3 regions of the Amycolatopsis thermoflava N1165 genome follow, and region 3 is predicted to be linked to each of the others. Evidence: riboswitches for the same ligand, from Rfam matches in the RefSeq annotation. Region 3 holds a riboswitch; each other region holds the start of a gene.

Region 1 (2,254 bases), 4.1 Mb from region 3:
GGGTGGCGTCGGCGTTCATCACGACGTCCCAGCAGGTCGGCGCGTCGATCGGCACGGCGTCGCTGAACACGATCGCCGCGAGCGCGACCGCCTCGGTCGCCGGGCTGGCCCTGCCCGCGGCGACCGTGCACGGCTACGCGGTGGCGAACGGCTGGGCCGCGGCGATCGTGGCCGCAGGCGCGATCGCGGTCGGGGTCCTGGTCCGGGGGAAGTGAGACGAGGAGGGGCGCCCCGGCCGGGACGCCCCTCCTCTCGCGCCTGGTCAGGCCGCGACGACGCTCTTCGGGCCTTCCTTCGGGTGCACGACGTGCGCGCCGCGGTCGGCGATCCACGCCAGCGCCGCGTCGGCCTGGCTGCCGTTGACTCCGACCCGGAACCGGGCCACCGGGGTGTCCCCGACGCGGGTCAGGCCGCCGCCGATGGTGGCGAGCTCGACCTCGAACCGGGCGGAGGCCTCGGGCAGCAGCGCGCCGACGGCCGCGAAGCCGATCAGCACCACGTCGACGGACCGGTCGTAGCTCGACGACTGGCTGCGCGGCGTGTCGATCGGGGGCAGCAGGCTCTGCGCGACCTTGCTGGCCGGGTTCGCCAGCAACTCCAGGACGGTGCCCTGCTCGACGAGCCGCCCGTCCTCCAGCACCGCGACCCCGTCGCAGACGCGCCGCACCGCGGCACCGTCCTGGGTGGTCAGCAGCACCGTCACGCCCAGCTCCGCGCGGGCGCGGTCGAGGACAGTCAGCACCGCGCCGGTCTCCTCGGCGCCGACACCGGCGGTCGGGTCGTCGGCGAGCAGCACGGCCGGGCCCGCGGCCAGCGACCGGGCGAGCGCGACGCGGCGACGCTGGCCCGGGGTGAGTTCACTCGGGCGCAGCGCGGCGCGCTGGGTCAGGCCGGCCAGGTCGAGCAGGCGGCCGACACGGCTGCGCCGCTGCGGGCCCTCCAGGCCGAGCTGCTCCAGCGGGGCCGCGACGTTGCCCGCCACGGTGCGCTCGGCGTGCAGCACCGGCTGCGCGTCCAGCACCGCGACCTGGCGGCGCACCTCGCGCAGCTTCCGCCCGTCGAGACCGGTGGTGTTCAGGCCGTCCAGCCGCACGACGCCACGGTCGGGCTTCTCCTGCAGGGCGATGCACCGGGTCAGGGTGGACTTGCCGGAGCCGGCCGGGCCGACGACGCCGAACAGGGCGCCGGCGGGCACCTCGACGCTCACGTCCCGCAGGGCGTGGACGGGCTTGGCGGCACCGGGGAAGGACTTGGTCAGGTTTTCGACAGTGATCACGAATGGCTCCAGCACAACGGGCGCGAACGCGCCGACCGCACACCAAGTAGACCGTCTACAGAGGACGGTCAGGCGAAATCAGGAAATGGTGGTGAAGGGAAAGCGGTCAGCGACGACACGCGCAGACCGTGCGACGACATTCGTCGACGACGCGGCGCCTCGTGAGCATCGTGCGGTACACAGGAATCCTCCATCGGTCCTGGCGTTAGCACCTGCGCCCGGGTGGGGTGGTTGCTGCGGCTTCGGCGAGCCAGGTCTCTCAGCCGCTCGGGATGGATACCTCAAAGAGTAGAACGGACTTCACATCTTTTTGGCAAGTCCCTGGTCCGGATCAGGGTGCGAGATCACACAAACGGTGGTAAGGACTTGCTCTTGGCGATCTTGGCGAAGTCCCTTACCCCCAGTTGCTCGCCCCGCGCGCGAGGGTCGACGCCGGCCGCGCGGAGGATCGCCTCGGCCTTCTCCCCCGAGCCCGCCCACGACGACAACGCGGCGCGCAGGGTCTTGCGACGCTGGGCGAAGGCGGCGTCGACGACGGCGAAGACCTCGTCCCGGTCCGCGTCCGACACCGGTTCCGCGGCGCGCTCGAAGCCGACGAGCGCGGAGTCGACGTTCGGCACCGGCCAGAACACCGCGCGCGGCACGGGCGCGACCTTGCGGGCCGGGCCGTACCAGGCGAGCTTCACGCTCGGGACGCCATAGATGCGGCTGCCGGGGCCCGCGGCCATCCGGTCGGCGACCTCCGTCTGCACCATCACCAGGCCGTGCGCCAGCGACGGCAGCTCGGCGAGCAGGTGCAGGACCACCGGGACGGCGACGTTGTAGGGCAGGTTGGCCACGAGGTGCGTGGGCTCCTGCGCCAGGTCCGCGCGCTGGAGCTTGAGGGCGTCCTGGATGTGCACGGTGAACCGGGCGGCGGCCTCGGGGGCGCGCTCGGTGATCGTGGCCGGCAGGCGCTCGCCGAGGACCGGGTCGATT
Region 2 (2,254 bases), 1.1 Mb from region 3:
ACCCCACTACCCAGCCTCGCCCGGGGGCCGGCGCCGAACTCAGCGCTTGTCGCGGGCGGCGGCTAGTTCCAGGACGGCCCGCTCGAGCGCGTAGGCCGGGTCCGCGGCCTGGCCCTTGACCTCGGCGTTCACCCGCGCCACCACGGCCATCGCCTCGGCCAGCCCGGCCTGCGTCCACCCGCGGGACTGCCCCTGCGCCTTGCGGATCTTCCACGGCGGCATGCCCAGCTCACCGGCCATCTGGTTCGGGTTGCCGCGGCCCGCCGCCGACACGCGGGCGATCGTGCGGACGGCGTCCGCGAGGGCGTCGGCGATCAGGACGTGCGCCACGCCGATCTGGAGCGCCCACCGCATCGCTTCGAGCGCCGCGCCGCGCTCGCCCGCGACGGCCTTCTCCGCCACCGCGAAACCCGTCACGTCCGCGCGGCCCCGGTGGTAGCGGCGCACGGCTTCCTCGTCGACCCGGCCGCCCGAGTCGGCCACCAGCTGCGACGCCGCCGCGGCCAGCTCCCGCAGGTCGGATCCGACGGCATCGATCAGCGCAGCCACCCCGGCCGGGTCGATCTTGCCGCCGGCCTGCCGGACCTCGTTGCGGACGAACGACTCCCGATCGGCCGGCCGGGTGATCTTCGGGCATTCGGTGACCTGGGCGCCGGCCTTGCGCAGCGCCGCCGGCAGCGACTTGGCCGCCTTGCTGCGGCCACCACCGGTGTGCACGACGACCAGGACGACACCGTCGGCCGGCATCTTCGCGTAGGCGAGCACCGCGTCGGCCAGCTCCTGGCCGATGTCCTGCGCGCCTTCCAGCACGATCACCCGGCCCTCGCTGAACAGCGACGGGCTGACCAGCTCGGCCAGGCCGGGCGGCGTGAGATCGGACACCCGGACCTTCGTCAGCTCGGCCGTCGCGTCCTCCCGGCGCGCCTGTTCCAGGGCGGCGCGGACGGCGCGCTCGACGAGCAGCTCCTCTTCACCGAGCACGAGCTGCAGGGGGGCGGAGGTGGTTGCCGGCGCGGTCACGGTTCAGATCCTCCCACGGGCCACCGACAGCTCCGGAGCGTGATGAAACCCGCAGGGGCATGGCGTGCTCCGAGCGTGGTGCCGTATGTTGTCAACCAGGCATCGCGCGAGCGCGACAGCCACCACAACCGAATACCGCTCATCCAGAGGGGCAGAGGGAACGGCCCGACGAAGCCCCGGCAACCGGCGTCAGCCTGTCATCTCGATTCCGCGAGGTAGCTGACGATCACGGTGCCAATTCCGGCCCGCGTCAGCGGGGCAGATGAGGAAAGGAACCTCGCGATGACTGCAGCCCTCGATTCGACCACCACCCGTCGCACCGTCGACCTCGGTCCGGCCGTGGAACTGGTCTCCAAGGAAGAGGGCCACCGCCAGCCCCTCGCCCCGGAGTTCGTCTCCGCCGAGGACTTCTCGCCGCTGGAGGTCGCCTACGACTTCGGTCGCGTCCGCCGTGAGGACATCGAGGCGGGCCCGCGCAACATCTGGCGCTACAAGCGGCTGCTGCCGGTGCCTTCGAACGTCGAGGAGGTCCCGAACACCGAGCCCGGCTGTACCAGGCTGGTGAAGGCCGACCGGCTCGCCAAGGCTCTCGGTGTGAAGAGCCTGTGGGTCAAGGACGACACCGGCAACCCCACCCACTCGTTCAAGGACCGCGTCGTCGCCGTCGCACTGGCCGCGGCTCGCGAGTTCGGGTTCGACACCCTGGCCTGCCCCTCCACCGGCAACCTGGCCAACGCCGTCGCCGCCGCCGCGGCCCGCGCAGGCTGGCAGTCCGTGGTGCTCATCCCGTCCTCGCTCGAGCGCGCCAAGGTCCTGACCACCGCGGTCTACGACGGCAACCTGATCGCTGTCGACGGCAACTACGACGACGTCAACCGCCTGGCCACCGAGCTGGCCGCCGAGCACGAGAACTGGGCGTTCGTGAACGTCAACGTCCGCCCGTACTACTCCGAGGGCTCGAAGACGCTCGCCTACGAGGTCGCCGAGCAGCTCGGCTGGCGGATCCCCGAGCAGATCGTCGTGCCGATCGCCTCGGGCTCCCAGCTGACCAAGGTGGACAAGGGCTTCCGCGAGTTCGCCAAGCTGGGCCTGGTCGAGGACACCCCGTACAAGGTGTTCGGCGCGCAGGCGGCCGGCTGCTCGCCGGTTTCCGCGGCGTTCCGCAACGGTCACGACGTCGTGCAGCCGGTCAAGCCGGACACCATCGCCCGCTCGCTCGCGATCGGCAACCCGG
Region 3 (2,254 bases):
AGGCCACCGTGAGCCCGGGGCGCCTGCCTCCCGCACCACCGCGCACGCCGGACTCCCAGCGGCCGCGCGCTCCCTGCCCGCGGCGGCGGTCGCACCGATTTCCCGCAGCCACCCGCCGCTCAGCGCAGGAAGTCCGGCAGCGGCCGCGGGTCCGGGCACGGCGCCCACCGGCCGTCGACCACGCCGTACGTCCACCGCGCGCCCCGCGCGACGATCTGCCGCAACGCGGTCACCAGCCGGTCGACGTGCTCGGTCGTGGTGCCGAGGCCGAGGCTCACCCGCAGCGCCTGCTGGCCCTCCCCGCCGCTGCGCTCCACCAGCCGCCGCACCGCGATGTGCGCGCAGAACGCGCCGTCGCGGACGCCGATGCCGTACTCGGCCGACAGGACCGCCGCCACCCAGCCCGGCTCGAACCCGTCGAGCACGAAGCTCACCGTGCCGACCCGCTCCGCCGCGCCGTCGAACAGGCGCAGCTCCGCCAGCCCCGGCACCGCGGCGAGACCCCGCGTCAGCCGCTCCAGCAGCTCCCGCTCGTGCGCGGCCACCGCGTCCCACGACGCCGCCAGCTGCTCGCACGCCACGCCCAGCGCGTACACGCCGACGGTGTTGGGCGAACCGGCCTCGTGCCGCTCCACCCCGCTCTGCCACGCCACCCCGAGACCGTCGCCGTCGCGGCGCACCAGCTTCGTGGCCCCGCCACCGGCCAGGTACGGATCCGCCGCGCGCAGCCAGTCGCCGCGCCCGATCAGCGCGCCCGCGCCGAACGGCGCGTACAGCTTGTGCCCGGACAGCACCACGTAGTCGACGTCCAGCTCCCGCACCGAGATCGGCCGGTGCGGGGCGAGCTGGGCGCCGTCCAGCGCGACGCGCGCGCCGTGCCGGCGAGCCACCGCCGCGATCTCCGCCACCGGCAGCAGTTCCCCGGTCACGTTCGACGCACCGGTGACGACCACCAGCCGCGGCCCCTCCGGGCACCCCGCCAGCGCACTGTCCACAGCGGACACCGCGGCCAGCCGCGTGTTCGGCAGCGGGATCCGGCGCACGTTCGGGCCGCGCCAGGGCAGCAGCGCGGCGTGGTGCTCGGTGTCGAACAGGACCACCGACGTGTGCCGCGGCACGCTGCGGGCCAGCAGGTTCAGCGCGTCGGTGGTGTTGCGGGTGAACACGACCGCGTCCGAGGACCGGGCGCCGACGAACCGGCGCAGCACGTCCCGGGTACGCTCGTAGACCTTTGTGGACACCTGCGAGGCGAACCCGGCCCCGCGGTGCACGCTCGCGTAGTGCGGCAGGAACTCGTCCACCGCGCGGCGCACGTCCTCCAGGCATGGGGCGCTGGCCGCGTGGTCGAGGTTGGCGTAGTCCAGCTCCCCGCCGGTGACCAGCGGGACGGCCGCGGCGGCGGTGACGGCGGGGGTGGTGACGCGTTCGAGAGCGAGAGTCATCGAAAGGCTCCTCGGGTCCAGGGACCCGCCAGGGGGTCCGCGCTTGCCCGCCGCACCTCGCGACGAGCCAGGTCCTCACCCGGGGCACCCCACCGCGGAAGGAGGGTTGCCGGCCAGCGAGCCGGGGCTTGGCGCTGGCACTCATGACCTACGCGGACACAGTAACCGATCGCCCCCGCCGCGCGCCAGCGGGTCTCAGGTGCCGGACTCGCCCTTCCAGCGCGCCAGCGGACCGGCCCGGTCCACCGCGCGGATGCGCCGCTCGGCGGCCTCCCGCGCGGACTCGGTGCTCACGATCAGGATCTGGTCGCCACGCTGCAGCCGGTCGGTGCGCTGCGGGGTGAAACTGCGGCCGTCGCGGACGATCAGGCTCAGCGACGCCCCGGCGGGCAGCCGCAGCTCCGACAGGTACACGCCGTGCAGGCGCGAGCCGGGCTGGATCTTGACCTGCAGCAGCTCGGCCTGCAGCTCGTCCAGCGGCGCGGCGTCGACCTCGATCTCCTTCGGCTCGGTGTCCGCCTTCAGCCGCAGCACCCGGGCCAGCGGGCCGAGCGTGAGGCCCTGCACCAGGGTGAGCACGATCACCAGCACGAACACCGCGTCCACGAGCCGTTGCGCGCCGGGCATCGCGTGGGAGAGCGGGATCATCGCCAGCACGATCGGCACCGCGCCGCGCAACCCCGCCCAGGACAGGAACACCTGCTCGCGCAGCGGCACCTTGAACGGCAGCTGCGACACCAGCACCGACACCGGCCGCGCGAACACCAGCACCACCGCGGCGGCGATCAGGCCCGGCACGATCGACTCCAGCA

Evidence for each region. Region 3 has a riboswitch for S-adenosylmethionine ahead of AMYTH_RS0114045 (aminotransferase class V-fold PLP-dependent enzyme). Riboswitches for the same ligand answer to the same signal wherever they lie in the genome.
Region 1: another riboswitch for S-adenosylmethionine. It lies ahead of AMYTH_RS0134195 (methionine ABC transporter ATP-binding protein); the one in region 3 lies ahead of AMYTH_RS0114045 (aminotransferase class V-fold PLP-dependent enzyme).
Region 2: another riboswitch for S-adenosylmethionine. It lies ahead of thrC (threonine synthase); the one in region 3 lies ahead of AMYTH_RS0114045 (aminotransferase class V-fold PLP-dependent enzyme).

Annotation. Positions count from the first base shown of each region.
Region 1 is NZ_KI421511.1:6,874,599-6,876,852, reverse strand. Features, by position in the region: gene AMYTH_RS0134200 (DHA2 family efflux MFS transporter permease subunit) at 1-215, shown strand, start outside; gene AMYTH_RS0134195 (methionine ABC transporter ATP-binding protein) at 263-1,276, opposite strand; SAM riboswitch class I at 1,464-1,555, opposite strand; gene rsmA (16S rRNA (adenine(1518)-N(6)/adenine(1519)-N(6))-dimethyltransferase RsmA) at 1,621-2,254, opposite strand, start outside.
Region 2 is NZ_KI421511.1:3,846,853-3,849,106, forward strand. Features, by position in the region: gene holA (DNA polymerase III subunit delta) at 40-1,020, opposite strand; SAM riboswitch class I at 1,157-1,289, shown strand; gene thrC (threonine synthase) at 1,303-2,254, shown strand, end outside.
Region 3 is NZ_KI421511.1:2,796,121-2,798,374, forward strand. Features, by position in the region: gene AMYTH_RS0114045 (aminotransferase class V-fold PLP-dependent enzyme) at 120-1,442, opposite strand; SAM riboswitch class IV at 1,477-1,591, opposite strand; gene AMYTH_RS0114050 (potassium/proton antiporter) at 1,638-2,254, opposite strand, start outside.